2 regions of the Peribacillus sp. TE19612 genome follow, and region 1 is predicted to be linked to the other one. Evidence: a T-box and tRNA genes for the amino acid it is inferred to sense, from the RefSeq annotation. Region 1 holds a T-box; the other holds one or more tRNA genes.
The links. A T-box is a leader RNA that pairs with one kind of tRNA and senses whether it is charged. The one in region 1 lies ahead of pheS (phenylalanine--tRNA ligase subunit alpha), so its partner is inferred to be a tRNA-Phe.

Region 1 (9,901 bases):
AAACACAGCTTCCCTGTAAAAACGATCCGCAAGGCCGTTTTTAGTGGACTATTCCCGCACCAGGAGCGAATGCAGACCATGACAAGTTTGCTTGGCTTCTATCAGAAATCAGGCCTTCAATACATGGCCCGTAAAACGGGAGTCCTCAACATGCTTCCGGATAATTTGGCAGCCATGGAAAAAGTGCTGCCGAAAGTCCCGAAAAAATCAGAAATGAAAAATCGGCCAACCGAACTGCCTGCTATCGGAACCCCCCTCAAAAAGGTGGCTTTCTTTTCCGGCTGCTTGATGGATACGATGTTTTTGGAAACGAACAAGGCCACACTAAAGCTTCTTCAGCTGGCCGGATGTGAAATCGTGATTCCGAAATCCCAGGCCTGTTGCGGGGCGCTGCATGGTCACAGTGGTGAAAAAGCAGGTGCAAAGCAACTGGCCAAGCGTAATATTGAAGCCTTTGAAACGGAGGAAGTTGATTATATCATTACGAATGCCGGCGGCTGCGGCGCTTTTCTCATAGATTATGATCATCTGCTCCAAGATGAACCGGAATGGCACGACCGTGCAATCTCATTTAAAAATAAGTTGAAAGATATCAGCCAGATCCTTGTTGATTTGCGTTTTCAGGAAAAAGTTCGCCTGAAACTGCCAGCTCAATCCGTAACTTTCCAGGATTCCTGTCACTTACGGAATGTGATGAACACCTCCTCGGCTCCGCGAATTCTCCTTCAATCAATAGAAGGAATCGATTTCAGGGAAATGAAGGATGCCGATCGCTGCTGCGGCTCAGCTGGGATATATAATATTGTTGAATCAGAGATGTCCATGAACATTCTCGACTCTAAAATGGAGCACACTAAATCGACACAGGCAGATATTGTTGTCACGGCAAACCCTGGCTGCCTGTTGCAAATGCAATTGGGGATCGAGAGGGAAAACTTGGGGGAATGCACAAAAGCGGTGCATATCGCGGACCTGCTAATAAAGGCTGTGGCTTTATAATAGAAGAAAAAAGATCACAAGCAGTTTATGAAAAAATGAAATGGCAGGATTTGGTTAAATGTTACATTTTTATAAAGGGGGAAACCCTTGTAAAGCTTGGATTTCAATTAAAAATGCGTTCTGTGCTGAGAACGAATTGTAAATGATATAACAAAAATGAAATATGGATTCCTCGTTTACTTAGGAACATGGCGGGTATTGTTTATATATAGCATCCACTAAACGAAACAACAAAACCTAAGGAGGAATGTAAAATGAATAAAACAGTATATGGAGTATATGAATCAAATGGAGAAGTGATCCAAGCAATTAATGCACTTAAGGCAAAAGGCTTTGAAGGGGACGATATTACGGTCGTCGCAGATAAGGAAGAAACACTGGATTTCACGAACCATCAACGTGAAACGGATGTTCACACAATGACGAATGTTCCTAACGACGAATCGTTTATGGACAAGGTGGCACGTTTCTTCATGCCGGAAGATACGGCAGACCTTTCAACAAGATTGGCGAATGCAGGCCTTTCGAATAGTGATGCGGCTGAACATGTCTTTGATGTAGAAAATGGAAAAGTCCTGGTTCTGGTTGAAGAAGGTGAAGGCCATCTTGGAACGGCAAGAGATAAATTCACGACCGGAACAATGGACACTGCCGGTACAAGGCTTGATACCAACTCCACCAACCCACTATATAATGGCACGGAAAAAACCGATGCTTTAAATAAAGAAGATGTTTATGGAGTCAACGGACAAGGCCGTGAATTGCCAGAAGATGAAAGGACACTTACACTTCGGGAAGAACAGCTGAACATTGACAAAGATAGAGTTCAGACAGGAGAAGTCGTCATTAATAAAGAAGTCAATGAACAGCATAAAACGATCAATGTCCCTGTTGAACACGAAGAAGTGACAGTTGAGCATAGATCGGTTTCAGGACGTGAAGCGAATCGGGAAACCGGAACCATTGAAGATGGGGAAACATTACGAATCCCGGTTGTTGAAGAAAAACTGGAAGTTTCGAAAAAACCGGTTGTCACCGATGAAATTGTCATCAAGAAACATGCTGTACAAGAAACGGAACAAGTTCAGGATACTCTTAAAAAGGAAGATATCCAGCTTGATAGTACAGATGAATCGATCGTGAATGAGAAAAAGGCAACTGAACGTAGAACCGACCGCTTCTATGAGTGAAGGAAATGGCCTGCAGTTTTAAAACTGCAGGTTTCCTTTTGGTTTTTAAAGACTGATTAAAGGTTCGAGCCTTAGGGAAGGCAAACCTTTTTGTTTAATTGGCACCCATCAGGGTATAAATACACATATGAAGAAATATCGGAAAAAGGAGGAGGAATATGCATGGGAAAAACGTTATATGGTGTTTTTAATACGGAAAGAGAAATGATCCAGGCTATACAATCCCTCAAGGAAAAGGGGGTTCATGAAGGGGAAATAACGGTAATGGCTGATAAGAAAGAAGATTTGGATTTCGTTAATGAAAAGCATGATCCGGATGTCGAAGTCGTTACTAACTCTAACGAGGAATCCTTCATTGATAAAATGAAACACTTTTTCCTGAACGAGGGTTCTAAAGATATAAGGAACCGTCTAGGTGAGTTAGGTCTTGCCGATAGTGAAGCAACCGCTTATATAAATGAAGTGGAGGCCGGAAAATTCCTCATTCTTTTAGATGAATCGGAAACCGCAACATCACGAGAGAACATAACTTCCAATCGCATCGAGGATACGGACGCACCTGCAGAGAATCCGCTTAAAACAGGGGTGGTGAACAATCCGGACCCGAACCTTTTTCCGGAAACAACCGCGAATGCCTATCAAACAAGGGAAATGGAAGCACAGCCAGGAAGAAGCGAAGAGCTTCACGGAAATTCCGCCAATATCTATGAAAATGAAGAGCTGGATATGAAGCGAGCTCAAGAAAGGGAAATCTGGGGGAATTCCACAGAAAAATTCAAGAAGAAAAAACCAGGGATTCATGAAGGAACACTGGCAAGCGACCCGTTTGCAGACGATGCTGACAAAAACCTGGACGCTCAAGGATCACTGGATCGGACCGCGGGCCCGACAGCCAGCGGACAGCAAGAGGAAGGCTTACAAGATGAATACATCAAAAATCGAATCAATACCGACAATCTGTAATACGCAACAAGAACAGCCTGCATAAGGCTGTTTTTGTTTGTTTTTTCTGTATTCGTTATTGGATTGAATAATGTGCGGCACTCCTGCCGAATTACTGGCTAGCCGAGCCACCGCAGCCGCTTTTTGATGTGGCTTGGCAGACAGTTGGCGGAAAGGGAGCGGATTCTGAAATCAACTGCAACGTTTTTTAATAAAACTGCAGAGTTTGCTACAGGCTGTTATTTTTATAAAAACCCTTTAGGCTGAGGGTTCCCTTGTTCGTCTCCATAGACTATTTGCTTGTTTATTGATAAAGCTGCAAGGTATAATGACAAAGGAATTTTATTTTAAGTAGAGTAAAAAGGAGGGGGAGAAACATGGAAAAAAACGTATATGGTGTTTTTGACTCTAATCCGGAACTACTTGCTGCAATTTCAGACTTAAAAGCAAAAGGCGTATCTGGCACCCAAATGACAGTGGCAGCTGATATAAAAAATTATGTGCAGCTTGGAAATGAACATACGGATATACTGATCATCGCCAATCAGGATAAGGAGGACACTCTTTTTTTAAAAATCTTCCATTACTTCACAGATGAAGGATCTGGAGATTTACGCAGCTTTTTCACGAAATACGGCTACTCCTTTGCTGAGACAAAAGCGATGCTTGAAGAAGTGAAAGCAAAGAAATTCATCTTACTGCTTGATGAAGAAGTCTCCATCCAAGAACTGAAGGCTGGCGAAGCGAGATTAAAAAAATAACAGCCTTTGAAGGCTGTTATTTTTTTAATCCTGCTTCGAGGGCAGTGATCATTTCCTGTTTTTCCTGCTCAGATGAATTTTGCCAGATGACCTCGAATAATACTCCCAATCCAGGAAGCATTTTTTCCTCGCCATTTTGTATGGCATCGACAATCGTGTCTTCCAGCTGCTCTTGCGTATTTCCAGATACATTTTGAATGATCGCATTACGTAAGTTTAAATTCATAATTATTCCTCCTCTAACACATAATGACTGACATTAATAGCATTTCACAAACTCGCATGCAATATGTATGTGAATTGCGTTATAATAGGAAAATCAGTGTGAAGTTAAAGGAGCGTTTACCCTTGAAATATATCGAATCCGTAAAAAACCCGCAAGTTAAGCAATGGAAAAAACTTTTGACGAAAAAAGAACGAGATAAAACAGGTAAATATTTAGTTGAGGGTTTTCACCTAGTTGAAGAAGCTTTAAAGGAAGAAATCGTCTTGGAAGTGATCATCAATGAAGAAACTGAAATGCCTGCCCATTTTAAGGTGGAAGGCACAGAACTCATTTATGTGAAAAATGATATTATGAAGGCGATTTGCGATACCGAAGCCCCGCAGGGAATTGCTGCGGTTTGTGAACAGAAATCAACGAGCATGGCTTCCATCAATCCGGAGAAATTATTGTTGATCGATGCCGTCCAAGATCCTGGGAATATTGGAACGATGATCAGGACAGCGGATGCAGCGGGAATCGATGCGGTCATCCTTGGGGAAGGGTGTGCTGACTTGTATAATCCCAAAGTGGTCCGTTCGACGCAAGGGAGCCTCTTCCATATGCCTGTCATTAAAGGGAACCTATCCGAAATCATCGATGGGCTGAAGCAAAGCGGCACACCGGTTTATGGCACGGCATTAGAAGGGGCATCGCCATTTGAAGAAGTGGAAAAGTCTTCCCGATTTGCCCTGCTGGTCGGTAATGAAGGCCAAGGAGTATCGAAGGAATTACTGGAGAAAACGACTAAAAACCTCTATATTCCCATCTACGGAAAAAGTGAATCTTTGAATGTGGGGATCGCTGCCGGGATTTTAATGTACCATTTACGAAAATCGATTTGAAACTGCCGAAGAATTATAATATAATAAAACAGAATTTTATAATGAAAACAACGATGACAAAGAGTAGTAGCTTAAAGTTAACCATATCCAGGGAGAAAATGCCTTGACTGAAAGCATTTTTATGGCACTGCTTAAGTGAATTCACCTTTCGAGTTGGCATTGGGAAGACAGAATGTCCGAAAAATGTTCCGGTGAAGAGCCGTTATTTTTAATGAAGTGAGTGCAGAAGTTTTTTTGTTTGTGCACTAATAAGGGTGGTACCGCGATACATAAACCTCGTCCCTTTAGGGATCGGGGTTTTTTTGTGTTCATTTTTACAAAAGGAAAATAAAGGAGGAAGACATGATGCAGGAACGTTTACTAGAACTGCAGGAAGAAGCGTTGCAAAAAGTTGCCGCCGCTTCCGAATTAAAAGAACTGAATGAAGTCCGTGTTGCTTATTTAGGGAAAAAAGGGCCAATCACTGAGGTATTGCGCGGCATGGGTAAATTATCTGCCGAAGAACGCCCGAAAATCGGGGCACTAGCCAATGAAGTACGTGAAGCGATCGCAACAAAGATCGAGGAGAAACAAAAAGCGCTTGAAACCGCGGCAGTCAACGCAAAGCTAGCAACTGAAACGATTGACGTCACACTTCCAGGACGTCCGGTAAACAAGGGGAATCTTCACCCATTAACACGAATCGTGGAGGAAATCGAAGACTTATTCATCGGGATGGGTTATACGGTTGCGGAAGGTCCTGAAGTCGAGAGCGACTACTACAACTTCGAGGCACTTAACTTGCCAAAAAGCCATCCGGCACGTGATATGCAGGACTCCTTCTACATCACGGATGAAATCCTGATGCGCACGCACACTTCACCTGTTCAAGCCAGAACGATGGAAAAACATAAAGGTCAAGGCCCTGTTAAAATCATTTGCCCAGGAAAAGTATATCGCCGGGATAACGATGATGCGACACACTCCCATCAATTCCAGCAAATTGAAGGCTTGGTCATCGATGAGAACATCAGCATGAGCGACCTGAAAGGAACGCTAGACGTATTTGCGAAAAAAGTATTCGGTCAAGACCGTGAAATCCGTCTTCGTCCAAGTTTCTTCCCATTTACTGAGCCTTCCGTCGAAGTGGATATTTCTTGTAAAATCTGCAGCGGCAAAGGCTGCAGCGTATGTAAAAAAACAGGCTGGATCGAAGTGCTTGGCGCTGGGATCGTTCATCCGAATGTTCTTGAGATGGCTGGCTTCGATTCCAAGAAATACTCTGGATTCGCATTTGGAATGGGCGTGGAACGGATTGCCATGTTGAAGTACGGTGTGGACGATATCCGTCATTTCTATACGAATGATGTTCGATTCTTAAAACAATTCAACCATCACGAAGCATAAATTTTTATTTTAAAAAGGAGGACCTACCATGTTTGTGTCATATAAATGGTTACAAGATTATGTTGACCTTTCAGGCATCAATGCGACGGAGCTAGCTGACAAAATCACGAAAAGCGGCATTGAGGTTGAAGGGGTGGAAAAGAAAAGTGAAGGGCTAAAAGGGGTCGTCATCGGGCATGTCTTAGAACGTGAACAGCATCCAAATGCGGATAAATTGAATAAATGCCAAGTTGATATCGGGGCCGAAAATCCCGTTCAGATCATCTGCGGGGCACCGAATGTCGATAAGGGCCAAAAAGTCGCAGTCGCTACTGTTGGCGCAGTCCTTCCAGGTAATTTCAAAATCAAGAAAGCGAAACTTCGCGGAGAAGAATCGCACGGAATGATTTGCTCGCTTCAAGAATTGGGCTTCGAATCCAAGCTTGTTTCCAAGGATTATGCTACAGGAATCTTCGTCTTCCCTAATGATGTGGAAGTAGGGAAAGATGCATTGGAGGAACTTGGTTTAAGTGATGAAGTGCTGGAACTTGGGCTGACTCCAAACCGCTCCGACGCGCTAAGCATGCTTGGTGTTGCATACGAAGTGGGAGCCATTCTAGGCCGGGAAGTGAAATGGCCGGTAGTCGAGAAAGAAGAGGCAGCTGAAAAAGCAACTGATTATATCAGTGTCAAAGTGGAAGCGAAAGAAGATAACCCGATATACATGGCTAAAATCATCAAGGATGTTAAGATCGGACCCTCACCGCTTTGGATGCAGACTAGGTTGATGTCTGCAGGTATCCGACCTCATAATAATGTGGTGGATATCACGAACTACATTTTACTTGAATACGGCCAACCGCTCCATGCCTTTGATTATGACCGCTTTGGTTCAAAGGAAATCGTCATCCGCAGAGCGAAGGATGCTGAAAAAATAGTAACATTGGATGAAGCGGAACGTACTTTGACACCTGACCATTTAGTGATCACGAATGGCAGTGAGCCTGTTGCGATTGCTGGTGTGATGGGCGGAGCGGATTCCGAAGTCAAAAATGATACGACGAACATCATTATTGAAAGTGCATATTTTGCAGGTACAGTAGTTCGCAAAGCTTCAAAGGACCATGGATTACGCAGTGAAGCCAGTGCCCGCTTTGAAAAAGGCGTCGACCCGGCACGTGTTCGTGAAGCAGGGGAACGTGCTGCACAATTGATTGCACAATATGCAGGCGGAACAGTCTTACAAGGAGCAGCAGCAGTTGACGAATTGTCAATGGAACCTGCGGTCATTAGCATCACGCTTGAAAAATTCAACACACTCCTTGGAACAAGCATGACCGTATCAGTTGTCGAGTCAATCTTCAAACGTCTGCAATTCGGCGTGGAACTTGACAATGAAACATTCACGATCACTGTCCCGACGCGCCGTGGTGATATTACGATTGAAGCCGATTTAGTCGAAGAGGCTGCACGTTTATATGGATATGATAACATCCCCGTTACACTGCCGATCGGTTCTGCTAACCCAGGCCAATTGACAGACTATCAAATTAAACGGCGGAAGGCACGCCGTACACTTGAAGGCGCAGGCCTTTATCAAGCAGTGACCTATTCACTGACAAGCCAGGAAAAAGCGTCCCAATTCGCATTGGAAGCAAGAGAATCCATTCGATTGGCAATGCCAATAAGTGAAGAAAGAAGCCAGCTGCGTTTAAGCATCGTGCCTCAATTGCTGGAAGTCGTGAAATATAACAATGCCCGCCAAATTGATTCACTGGCACTGTATGAAATCGGTTCGGTATTCTTTAAGCGTGAGGAACAAGAACTGCCTGAAGAAAAAGAACATGTTGCTGGAGCAATCACCGGCCTATGGGAGTCACATCTATGGCAGGGTGAAAAGAAACCAGTGGATTTCTTTGTAGCCAAAGGCGTGATCGAAGCATTATTCGACACACTTGGATTAGCTGATCAAATCAGTTACCGCCAAGCGGAAATCAACGACATGCATCCAGGACGGACAGCGGAAGTACTATTGAATGGTGAAGTAATTGGCTTTATCGGCCAAGTGCACCCAACTGTCCAAAAAGACTTGGATATTAAAGAAACATACATTTTCGAACTTTCCTTAAAAGCATTGGCCGAAGCAGAAGTCGCGCCGATAGCATACCAAACGATTCCGCGCTATCCATCAACCACACGCGATATCGCGCTCGTTGTGGATCAAGCTACGAAAGCTGGGGACATTCAGGATATTATTGAAGAAGCCGGCGGCAAACTGCTGAAAGAAGTAAGCATCTTCGACTTATACGAAGGTGAAAGAATGGAGGAAGGCAAGAAATCCATTGCCTACTCACTGAAATACTACGACCCGGAACGTACACTGACGGACGAGGACATTACAAAAGCACATGATAAAGTGCTTGATGCCGTTAAAGAAAAAGCCGGCGCAGAGCTAAGAGGATAAAACCAAAAAGACAGCTCCCTGAATCATGGGGAGCTGTCTTTTTTTATTTTACGAGTAAAAGGCGTGAATTCACGAGTAAAAGGCGCAAACTCACGAGTAAATGGCGTGAATTCACGAGTAAAAGGCGCAAACTCACGAGTAAAAGGCGTGAATTCACGAGTAAATAGTGGAAACTCACGAGAAAATGGAGCAAACTCACGAGTAAACCGCAAACTCACGAGTAAAAGGTGCAAATTCACGAGTAACCCGCGCAAACTTACGAGTAAATAGCGTGAATTCACGAGGAAACCGCGTAAATTCACAAGTAAACCGCGCAAATTCACGAGAAAAAGGCGGCTGTTCAGGAAGATCAGCCGCTTTCTTCTATTTATTATATTTCTGTTGATAGAGTCGCTTCGCTTTTTCTGTGTTGGCAAAATGGGTTTTCGTGAATTCGTGTAATGAATCGATTCCTTTTTCGTGAATCAATCTTGCGGCCGCTTCATCGACTGCAAATCCGGCACCTTTAGGGATTTTGAACCCGGCTTTCTCACTCAGCAAGTCAAAGCGTTTGACGAATGCATATCGGGCCAGGATGGATGCGGCTGCCACTCCAAGGTGAACGCCTTCCGCTTTTGTGCATAGATAGGTGGCATTAGCTTGGAATAGTTCTTGGCCTTTTAAGTAATTGAAAAATACCTCTGGTTGAGCAAATTGATCAATAAGGACGGCTTCTGCTTGTTCTGGCTGGATTTTTTGCACGAGGTGCTTGATTGCTTGGTTATGGAGGAGTGCCTTCATTTTTCCTTGTGACATTCCCTTTGCCTGCAGCGCATTATATTTCGGGTTGTCGCATGTGAGCAGGCTGAAGGGCACTACATCCTTAATCTGTTTGGCAATGTCGATGATCTGTGGGTCTTTCAGATTTTTGGAATCCTGGACACCAAGCTCCTTTAATAGAGCGAGTTGCTCCTTCTTGGCATATACGGCTACGACGGTCATCGGGCCGAAATAGTCTCCTGTTCCGACCTCGTCTGAACCAATCACTGACATGGTTCCGATATTTGCAGGCGGCGAATATCGATGGACGTTGA
Region 2 (9,901 bases), on a different contig from region 1:
CTGACTTGTAATCAGTAGGTTGGGGGTTCAAGTCCTCTTGCCGGCACCATTTTTTAAGATAGTACAAGCACGAGCCATTAGCTCAGCTGGTAGAGCATCTGACTTTTAATCAGAGGGTCGAAGGTTCGAATCCTTCATGGCTCACCATTTATATGCGGGTGTGGCGGAATTGGCAGACGCACCAGACTTAGGATCTGGCGCCGCAAGGCGTGGGGGTTCAAGTCCCTTCACCCGCATCTTTCATGCGGAAGTAGTTCAGTGGTAGAATACAACCTTGCCAAGGTTGGGGTCGCGGGTTCGAATCCCGTCTTCCGCTCCACTTTTCGTATGTGCCGGGGTGGCGGAACTGGCAGACGCACAGGACTTAAAATCCTGCGGTAGGTGACTACCGTACCGGTTCGATTCCGGTCCTCGGCACCATCATAAATATGCGCCCGTAGCTCAATTGGATAGAGCATCTGACTACGAATCAGAAGGTTGTAGGTTCGACTCCCGCCGGGCGCACCATGTTTTTATTGCGGGAAGTAGCTCAGCTTGGTAGAGCACTTGGTTTGGGACCAAGGGGTCGCAGGTTCGAATCCTGTCTTCCCGACCACGTGATTTTTAATGAATGGGGCCTTAGCTCAGCTGGGAGAGCGCCTGCCTTGCACGCAGGAGGTCAGCGGTTCGATCCCGCTAGGCTCCACCATTTTTCAATCAGAAACTTATATTATATTGGCGGTGTAGCTCAGCTGGCTAGAGCGTACGGTTCATACCCGTGAGGTCGGGGGTTCGATCCCCTCCGCCGCTACCAATAAATATAAGGACCTTTAGCTCAGCTGGTTAGAGCAGACGGCTCATAACCGTCCGGTCGTAGGTTCGAGTCCTACAAGGTCCACCATATTCATTTTTTTAAGCCGTGGAGGTATACCCAAGTTCGGCTGAAGGGATCGGTCTTGAAAACCGACAGGGGAGTCAAATCCCGCGGGGGTTCGAATCCCTCTACCTCCTCCATTTTTTCTAAAAGCAGCAAGTTGTTTTAAAACAACCTTACATAAAGGATGCGGACGAAACAATATTCACGAAAGCTTGATGCTAATCGTTTCATTATTACCGTCGCGGGGTGGAGCAGTCCGGTAGCTCGTCGGGCTCATAACCCGAAGGTCGCAGGTTCAAATCCTGTCCCCGCAATTATTAGGTCCCGTGGTGTAGCGGTTAACATGCCTGCCTGTCACGCAGGAGATCGCGGGTTCGATTCCCGTCGGGACCGCCATTATTTAAATTGAATACATATGTGGCTCAGTAGCTCAGTCGGTAGAGCAAAGGACTGAAAATCCTTGTGTCGGCGGTTCGATTCCGTCCTGAGCCACCATATCTTACAAAATTACGGCGATTGTGGCGAAGTGGTTAACGCACCTGATTGTGGTTCAGGCATTCGTGGGTTCGATTCCCATCAGTCGCCCCATTTCGCGGGTGTAGTTTAGTGGTAAAACCTCAGCCTTCCAAGCTGATGATGAGGGTTCGATTCCCTTCACCCGCTCCAAATATGGGCCTATAGCTCAGCTGGTTAGAGCGCACGCCTGATAAGCGTGAGGTCGATGGTTCGAGTCCATTTAGGCCCACCATATTCATATTGTTCCGCAGTAGCTCAGTGGTAGAGCATTCGGCTGTTAACCGAACGGTCGTAGGTTCGAGTCCTACCTGCGGAGCCATGGGGAAGTACTCAAGAGGCTGAAGAGGCGCCCCTGCTAAGGGTGTAGGTCGCGCGAGCGGCGCGAGGGTTCAAATCCCTCCTTCTCCGCCAGTTGGCCCGTTGGTCAAGCGGTTAAGACACCGCCCTTTCACGGCGGTAACACGGGTTCGAATCCCGTACGGGTCATAACAAAAAAGGAAGCATACATTCATGTATGCTTCTTTTTTTCATTTATTTTCCTTGATATAACCATCTTTTTGTTTATAGGGAATGTCTCCAAGTTGGGATTCTATATTTTCTTCTTTCAGGGTATCTTCATATTCCTTTTGCTTTTTGTTCGGTATATCCACTCTCGTTTTTCCTTCGATATCATTTGCGGCAAATCCTTCATAGTCTTCAGGAAATCCATCCGTTTCATCCTCGTTTTTATAAAGATCATTGTAATTGTCATGATCGCCGGTATAATCAGATGGCGTTTCTGATGTACCGAATTTGGCCACTTCACCAAAGCTATCTTCTTTAGCCGCCATTTCGATTCCATGACGATTTTCAAAATGATCACCCTTGGATGGAATCAGTATATCCTCTTCCACTGGCCTGTCTTGTGAAAGCGTTCGTTCTGGGGCATGCTCGACACAGTAGAGGGTGCTTGGGATCGCTTCAAGCCTCTCGATGGGGATTTCCTTATTGCAGGTTTTACATTGGCCATACGATCCTTCTTCCATGGCTTTCAAAGCTTCATCTATTTTCTCCATTTCGGATTGTGCATGCTCATCGAGTGCTTGATTCCGTTCCATCTCGAATAATTCGGTCCCTAGGTCAGCAGGATGATTATCATAGGATGATAATTCACCTACGGATTCCGTCTGGCTTTTATCCAGAACGGATTGTTCATCATTTTGAATTCTATTACATAGCTCATTTTTTTCCTGAAGCAGTTCTTTTTTGAATTTTTGCGTTTGTTGTTTCGTTGCCATATCCAATTCACTCCTTCTAAAGTCCAAATCTCTTTTTATATTGGTAAGGTGGTTGTATTATCTATTACCCGAATCGGAGTATAGGAAAACAATATGGAACGGAAGATAGAAAAAAGGACTGAGCGGATGGGCTCAGTCCCCGGAGATTATATAAGATAGCTGATGAATAATCCAATGGCCATGAGTAAGCCAAAGAAGGTGTTCGTTTGGGCAGTGGCTTTCATTGCCGGCACCATCGTGATCGGCTGTGTTTTACCTACGAAGCCTTTTATTGCGGCCATGGCCTTCGGTATGCTAAGGAAGGCCAGGAGAATCCAAGCCGTAACGCTTCCGGTAAGAACGAGTCCAACAAGCCATAGATAAGAGAAAGCGAACATGATTGCCATGAATGTCAGGGCGTTTTTCCTGCCCATCACGACTGGCATCGTTTTGCGGCCATGTGCCTTATCCCCATCATGATCACGGAGGTTATTGGATAAGTTGATCAGCCCTACCAGTATCCCACTTGGAATGGCAATTAAGATGGCTATTGAAGAAACATCACCGGTTTGAATGAAAAAGGCGATCAGGATTATCAAAAAGCCCATGAACAATCCAGAAAAAAGTTCCCCGAACGGTGTATATGAAATGGGCAGGGGACCGCCTGTATAAAGATAGCCGACAAGCATGCAAACGAGGCCTACTGCAGCAAGCCACCAAGACGATGCGGCACAGATATAGATTCCAATGATCAAGGCGATGGCATACATGCCAAGGGCCAAGTTCATGATTAGTCTGGGGGTCATCCCATGACGGACGATCCCTCCACCGATGCCTACGGATTCCTCCGTATCCAGGCCTCTCTTGAAATCATAGTATTCATTGAATAAATTGGTTGCAGCTTGAATCAGGATACTTGCAATCATCATGGCAGCGAATAGTAACCAATTCACTCCATCTTCCAAAAGTGCAATCACAGTTCCAAGTAAGACTGGGACAAAAGCTGCGGTTAGTGTATGTGGACGAATTAACTCCCACCAAATCTTCCAGGTCCGTTTAAGGGGAAGTCCGTCGTATTCTGTTTGCATTATTTCTCTCCTCAAAATCATTATTGGTTCTCTCGAAATTATAACAAATATTGAAATGTTGCACAAAAGGTTATCCTAATAAATGCAGGAAAAGTGGGTAAGGGTGATAATTGAAATTCATGGGTGATGCATTTCCAAAATCAAGGGTAATTCTCTACATTCGCTAAGATTCATATAATAAGGAAAAAAGCAGGGGGGAATCGTTCGGTAAAGGGGCGTTTTATTGACATGAGGTTCAAGGGAGGTGTATCTTTAAATAGGTTAAATAGCTTTTAAAATGTACATTTGGGGGGATTTTTTTGGCTATCTCAGAGGAAACTGAACAGTTTCAGGGACTGGCTTCAGCTATACAAAAGGCGAAGGACTTGAATGATCAAGTTCTATTCAGTCATATTAAGAAGATTAAATGCAACAACCCCCTTTCATTTTATCAAGCTGGAAGAGAACGGTATGCGGGTGAACGCTTTTTCTGGGAGGACCCTGCAAAGGAAATAACCATCACCGGTTTAGGCAATGTTAAGAAACTCAAAGCGGCATCAAATGCCGAACGTTATAGAGAAGTCGAAAAGAGCTGGATCAAACTGCAGAATGATGCTGTCAAAACAGGAGTGACCGATGTAGAAGCGACAGGTCCTTTACTGTTTGGGGGCTTTTCTTTTGATTATGAAAATGACAGTACGCTCCTTTGGAATCAGTTCGGGGACAACCTGTTTTATATACCTGCCTTCATGCTTTCAATAGTGGGGAAACAAGCTTACTTAACGACAAACTTACTTTGTTCGCCTGATGATTCAGAAAAACTCTTCATAGATATGATAAATGAACGGGAAGCTTTCCTCTTCGAAAGCTTGGATGGCAATGGATTGGGTGCAAATTCCCTTGTTATGCAGAGGGAGGTCGAACCTGAGGAATGGAAGAGGACGGTCGCAGAGGCTGTTCAGGAAATCAAGACGACAGATCTCGACAAGATTGTTTTGGCAAGGGAGCTTCGACTTGGTTTTGAACGTTCCATCGATTCAGGGAAAGTGCTTGAACAATTGATTGCTGAGCAGCCATTGAGTTATATTTTCAGTTTGGAGGCTGGTGGTGACTGTTTTGTCGGTGCCACTCCCGAACGTTTGATTAAGAAACAGGGAAATGAAGTTTTTTCTACCTGCCTTGCCGGATCGATGCGGCGAGGGAAAGATGAGCAAGAAGATGTTTGTCTTGGTGAAGAATTGCTTCATGACCAAAAGAATTTACAAGAGCATCAATATGTCGTGTCAATGATATCCAATGCTTTTGATTCTGTATGCGAAAAGGTGATGGTCCCGGCCGGACCCACACTTATGAAAAACCGTCATATCCAGCATTTGTACACACCGGTTCGCGGTATATCCAAGGAAGGTGTCACGATTTTTGAATTCGTCGAGAACCTCCACCCCACACCTGCCATGGGAGGACTTCCAAAAGAAAAGGCTGTTGTCAGAATTCGGGAATTGGAAGGTCTGGAACGCGGGTTTTATGCGGGTCCTTTAGGCTGGGTGGATACGTATGGGAACGGGGAATTCGCTGTAGGGATACGTTCTGCCCTGATACAGAACAATGAGGCATCGCTCTTTGCCGGATGCGGAGTAGTGGAAGAATCGACACCCGAAAGTGAATTCCGGGAAACGGGGATTAAATTCAATCCGATGTTAAGTGCTTTAGGAGGAAATCTTAATGAATGACCGAGATGCATTGACAGCGTATGCTGCTTCATTCGTCGATGAGCTGGCACAAAATGAGGTGAAGCATGTGGTGGTGAGCCCAGGTTCACGATCCACGCCCCTGGCTTTGCTGCTAGTGGAACATCCTGATATCGAAATTCATATTAATGTGGATGAGCGTTCGGCTGCTTTTTTTGCCCTTGGTTTGGCTAAGGCCTTAAAAGAACCTGTCGGACTTCTTTGTACGTCCGGTACAGCCGCTGCAAACTATTATCCAGCCGTCATCGAGGCTTTCTATTCAAGAGTGCCGCTTATTGTACTTACCGCTGACCGTCCGCATGAATTGCGTGATGTTGGAGCCCCGCAGGCGATCGATCAAATACACCTCTACGGGAGACATGTAAAATGGTTTGTCGAAATGGCACTTCCTGAAAGCACGGATGGGATGATGCGGTATGCGAGAACGGTCGGTGCAAGGGCAGTGGCTACAGCGGCAGCTGAACCGGCAGGGCCTGTACATTTGAATTTCCCGCTTCGAGAACCATTGATTCCGGACCTGGACCAAGCAAAGGAGTACCGGCAAAATAAATGGAAGCCTGCAGTGTTGATTGACAGTGGAGAACGGTCATTGTCCGCATCACAATTAGAAGCGGTTGCAACTACATTGTCAAAAGCTAAGCAAGGTATCATTGTATGTGGCGAATTACCGCATCCAGAGATGAAGGAAGCCATTGTCGCATTAGCCAAAAAACTTGCTTTTCCGGTACTGGCTGATCCCCTTTCACAGTTAAGGAGCGGAAGTCATGATAAAGCCGTCATCATTGATGCGTACGATACGTTTCTGCGCGATGAAACGGCAAAAGCGGCGTTCAGGCCGGAAGTGATCTTGCGATTCGGGGCAATGCCTGTTTCTAAACCGTTATTGTTATTCATGAAAAAACAAAAACAGGCGATTACTTTGGTCGTCGATGGCGGAGCAGGCTGGCGCGAACCAGCCGGTTTGGCAACGAATATGATTTACAGCGAAGAGAAAGATTTTTGTCTGCGAATAGCTGAAGGTATTACTTCTTCCCCTGATGATGAATGGCTTCGCTTATGGCAAACCGTCAACGGAGCGACGAAGGATGCCTTAGCCTCCGTCAGGGATGAAGCGGAGTTAGGCGAAGGTAAGCTGTTCGCCTTGCTTGCTGATATGATGCCATTGGAGTCGACGTTATTTGTCGGGAATAGTATGCCTATACGTGATTTGGATACTTTCTTTTTGAATAATGAAAAAGGAATCCAAACCATTGCCAATCGCGGGGCGAATGGCATCGATGGTGTCGTTTCCACTGCACTTGGCGTGAGCACGGTATCGAAAAATACAGTGCTGGCAATCGGGGATTTAAGCTTTTTCCATGATATGAATGGCTTGCTTGCAGCAAAACTTCAAAAACAAAATATCACGATTTTGCTGGTTAATAATGATGGCGGCGGCATTTTTTCCTTCTTGCCACAGGCGAATGAGAGAGAACATTTCGAAACGCTATTCGGCACGCCTCATGGGCTTGATTTTTCACATACTGCCCAGCTTTATGGCGGTAAATACAACAAGGTGCAAAATTGGGATGAGTTCGAGAAGGTATTTACAGAGTCGTTCGAAATTCAAGGTCTGAAAATCATCGAAGTACCGACAGAAAGAGAGTCCAATCTACAAAAGCATCGAAATTTGTGGAGCTTTGTTTCCCAGGAAATAAAAATGGTGTTAGACAGGGAAATATCATGAATATTGTCAGCAAGGATGTCAATTATGCTGTTGAAATAACGGGAAATGGGGATCCTCTTGTACTATTGCATGGATTTACGGGAAATCGGGATACATGGAAATTTCTCATCCCGCTACTGAGTGACAGGTATACGCTGATCATGGTCGACATCATCGGACATGGCATGTCTGCGTCACCAGCCGATCATCGAAGGTATGAGCTGGAAAATGTGGCTAAGGATATCAAGTATATTTTGGATGTGTTACATTTCCCGAAAGCCCATATCCTTGGATACTCGATGGGCGGAAGGCTCGGATTGGGATTTGCCTGTTTGTATCCTGAATATGTTGATACATTGATACTGGAGAGTGCTTCACCAGGTCTTTTAACAGAAGAGGAACGGGAAATCCGAAGGGGAAATGATCGGAAGCTTGCCGAACGGATTCTTGCAAATGGCATGGAAGCGTTTGTGGATCAATGGGAAAACATCCCCCTGTTTGAAAGCCAAAAACGGTTGTCGGCCAAAACCAGATCGGCCATTCGGGAGCAGCGGCTGGCAAATGACCCTGCCGGCCTTTCCAATAGCCTTCTAGGCATGGGGACCGGCAGCCAGGCTTCTTACTGGGAACAACTGCAAAACCTTGATTTCCCGGTGCTCCTTGTAACCGGTGAACTTGACCATAAGTTTTGTCGAATAGCGGACTCGATGAAAAAAAAGCTGAAGCGCGCCGAATGGAAAATAATAAATGATGCGGGACATGCGATTCATGTGGAAGTTGGAGAAAAGTTTGGTAAAATAATAAGTGAGTTTTTAAAGCGAAATAGAAGGAGGAATTAAGGTGACGATTCAATGGGAAACAATACGTGAATATGATGAGATTTTGTATGAAAAATATAACGGGATTGCGAAAGTGTCCATCAATCGACCGCATGTACATAATGCATTCACGCCAAAAACGACTGCTGAAATGATTGATGCATTCGCAAGGGCGCGTGATGATTCCAGCATTGGTGTCATTATTTTAACAGGTGTAGGCGGCAAAGCATTCTGTTCAGGCGGAGACCAAAAAGTACGCGGAAATGGCGGATATGTGGGTGAAGATAACATTCCGCGTCTAAATGTTCTTGATTTGCAACGTTTGATCCGCGTCATTCCAAAACCAGTCGTAGCCATGGTGGCAGGATATGCAATTGGCGGAGGTAATGTCTTGAACGTGGTATGTGACTTGACGATTGCTGCTGACAATGCAATTTTCGGACAAACTGGACCAAATGTAGGAAGCTTTGATGCTGGTTATGGTTCTGGCTACCTTGCACGTATCGTGGGTCATAAAAAGGCGCGTGAAATCTGGTACCTATGCCGTCAATACAATGCACAGGAAGCATTGGATATGGGATTGGTCAACACGGTCGTGCCTTTAGACCAATTAGAAGCGGAAACGGTTAAATGGTGTGAAGAAATGCTTGAGAAGAGCCCGACTGCACTTCGTTTCTTGAAAGCGGCAATGAACGCTGATACGGATGGCCTTGCAGGTCTTCAGCAATTGGCTGGTGACGCTACACTTTTATACTATACAACAGAAGAAGCAAAAGAAGGCCGCGATGCATTCAAAGAAAAACGCACTCCGGACTTTGGGCAATTCCCTCGTTTCCCTTAATGAAACGCGTGAATCGATGAGACTGACAGCTTGGCGAAAAATCGCCGGGCTGTTTTCTATATCAAAAAGGAAGAGGGGAAGCAGCAATGGCAGAAGAAAAGTTGCCGAACTGGCTGAAAAATCGGGCGCATCTTTCACCGGATCGCCCGGCAATTGAGTTTGAAGGTCATACGTATAGCTTTCTTGAACTGTATACTTTATCGGAGAAGATGGCTGGAAGGCTTTCAAGCATTGGTCTGGGCGCTGGCGATTCATGCGCGGTTTTGCTCCGTAACCATATTGATGGTGTTGTCGTTATCCATGCACTATTTCATCTCGGTGTGAAGATTGTGATGCTGAATAATAAGCTAACGGCAAAAGAGCTGTCCTGGCAGATCGAGGACAGCAAAACTGCCTATCTGGTTTCGGAAGGGTCCTTCTCTGGCAAACTAGCTGATATTGGTGAGATACTCCCAGATTTGAAGCTTCACTTAATGGAAGAATTGCCGGATGAAGGCACAGCAGGGATACTTCAAGAGTTTTACCTTGAGGATACCGCTACGATCATGTATACATCTGGTACGACAGGAAATCCAAAAGGGGTCATCCAAACATTCAGCAACCATTGGTGGAGTGCCGTTGGGTCTGTTCTGAACCTTGGATTGCATGAAGAGGATTCTTGGTATTGTGCGGTTCCGATCTTTCATATTAGCGGTTTATCCATCTTGATGAAAAATGTGATTTATGGCATGAAAGTCGTTTTGGCGGAACGTTTCGATGAACGGGAAGCAAACCGGAGCATCCAGGAAAATGGCGTGACGATCATTTCGGTCGTGACCGCGATGCTGAATAGGATGGTGCAGGATATGAAGGAAACAAGCTATCCAAAAACCTTCCGCTGTTTCCTGTTGGGCGGCGGCCCTGCACCCGTCCATTTGCTTGAGGTATGTAAGGAGAAAGGGATTCCCGTCTATCAAACATATGGGATGACCGAAACGTCTTCACAGATTGTGACGCTGGCACCGGAATATAGCATGGCAAAAATCGGCTCTGCGGGAAAGCCTTTGTTTCCTTCGCAGTTACGGATTGAGAAAGACGGCACGATGTGTGAACCG

Region 2: it has a tRNA-Phe gene. The T-box ahead of pheS (phenylalanine--tRNA ligase subunit alpha) is inferred to sense a tRNA for this amino acid. The anticodon was not compared.

Annotation. Positions count from the first base shown of each region.
Region 1 is NZ_JBWCCL010000002.1:68,495-78,395, forward strand. Features, by position in the region: gene ACZ9AO_RS03665 ((Fe-S)-binding protein) at 1-999, shown strand, start outside; gene ACZ9AO_RS03670 (YsnF/AvaK domain-containing protein) at 1,254-2,189, shown strand; gene ACZ9AO_RS03675 (YflT domain-containing protein) at 2,352-3,152, shown strand; gene ACZ9AO_RS03680 (hypothetical protein) at 3,509-3,892, shown strand; gene sspI (small acid-soluble spore protein SspI) at 3,909-4,118, opposite strand; gene ACZ9AO_RS03690 (TrmH family RNA methyltransferase) at 4,241-4,999, shown strand; T-box leader at 5,044-5,286, shown strand; gene pheS (phenylalanine--tRNA ligase subunit alpha) at 5,345-6,385, shown strand; gene pheT (phenylalanine--tRNA ligase subunit beta) at 6,414-8,828, shown strand; gene ACZ9AO_RS03705 (hypothetical protein) at 8,852-9,130, opposite strand; gene rnhC (ribonuclease HIII) at 9,192-9,901, opposite strand, start outside.
Region 2 is NZ_JBWCCL010000013.1:220-10,120, forward strand. Features, by position in the region: tRNA gene ACZ9AO_RS20555 (tRNA-Thr) at 1-49, shown strand, start outside; tRNA gene ACZ9AO_RS20560 (tRNA-Lys) at 72-147, shown strand; tRNA gene ACZ9AO_RS20565 (tRNA-Leu) at 155-236, shown strand; tRNA gene ACZ9AO_RS20570 (tRNA-Gly) at 245-319, shown strand; tRNA gene ACZ9AO_RS20575 (tRNA-Leu) at 332-420, shown strand; tRNA gene ACZ9AO_RS20580 (tRNA-Arg) at 431-507, shown strand; tRNA gene ACZ9AO_RS20585 (tRNA-Pro) at 519-595, shown strand; tRNA gene ACZ9AO_RS20590 (tRNA-Ala) at 613-688, shown strand; tRNA gene ACZ9AO_RS20595 (tRNA-Met) at 717-793, shown strand; tRNA gene ACZ9AO_RS20600 (tRNA-Ile) at 804-880, shown strand; tRNA gene ACZ9AO_RS20605 (tRNA-Ser) at 901-993, shown strand; tRNA gene ACZ9AO_RS20610 (tRNA-Met) at 1,097-1,170, shown strand; tRNA gene ACZ9AO_RS20615 (tRNA-Asp) at 1,177-1,252, shown strand; tRNA gene ACZ9AO_RS20620 (tRNA-Phe) at 1,276-1,351, shown strand; tRNA gene ACZ9AO_RS20625 (tRNA-His) at 1,369-1,444, shown strand; tRNA gene ACZ9AO_RS20630 (tRNA-Gly) at 1,449-1,522, shown strand; tRNA gene ACZ9AO_RS20635 (tRNA-Ile) at 1,528-1,604, shown strand; tRNA gene ACZ9AO_RS20640 (tRNA-Asn) at 1,617-1,691, shown strand; tRNA gene ACZ9AO_RS20645 (tRNA-Ser) at 1,693-1,783, shown strand; tRNA gene ACZ9AO_RS20650 (tRNA-Glu) at 1,787-1,858, shown strand; gene ACZ9AO_RS20655 (TraR/DksA C4-type zinc finger protein) at 1,900-2,649, opposite strand; gene ACZ9AO_RS20660 (1,4-dihydroxy-2-naphthoate polyprenyltransferase) at 2,796-3,716, opposite strand; gene ACZ9AO_RS20665 (isochorismate synthase) at 4,016-5,425, shown strand; gene menD (2-succinyl-5-enolpyruvyl-6-hydroxy-3-cyclohexene-1-carboxylic-acid synthase) at 5,418-7,169, shown strand; gene menH (2-succinyl-6-hydroxy-2,4-cyclohexadiene-1-carboxylate synthase) at 7,166-7,987, shown strand; gene menB (1,4-dihydroxy-2-naphthoyl-CoA synthase) at 7,995-8,807, shown strand; gene ACZ9AO_RS20685 (o-succinylbenzoate--CoA ligase) at 8,894-9,901, shown strand, end outside.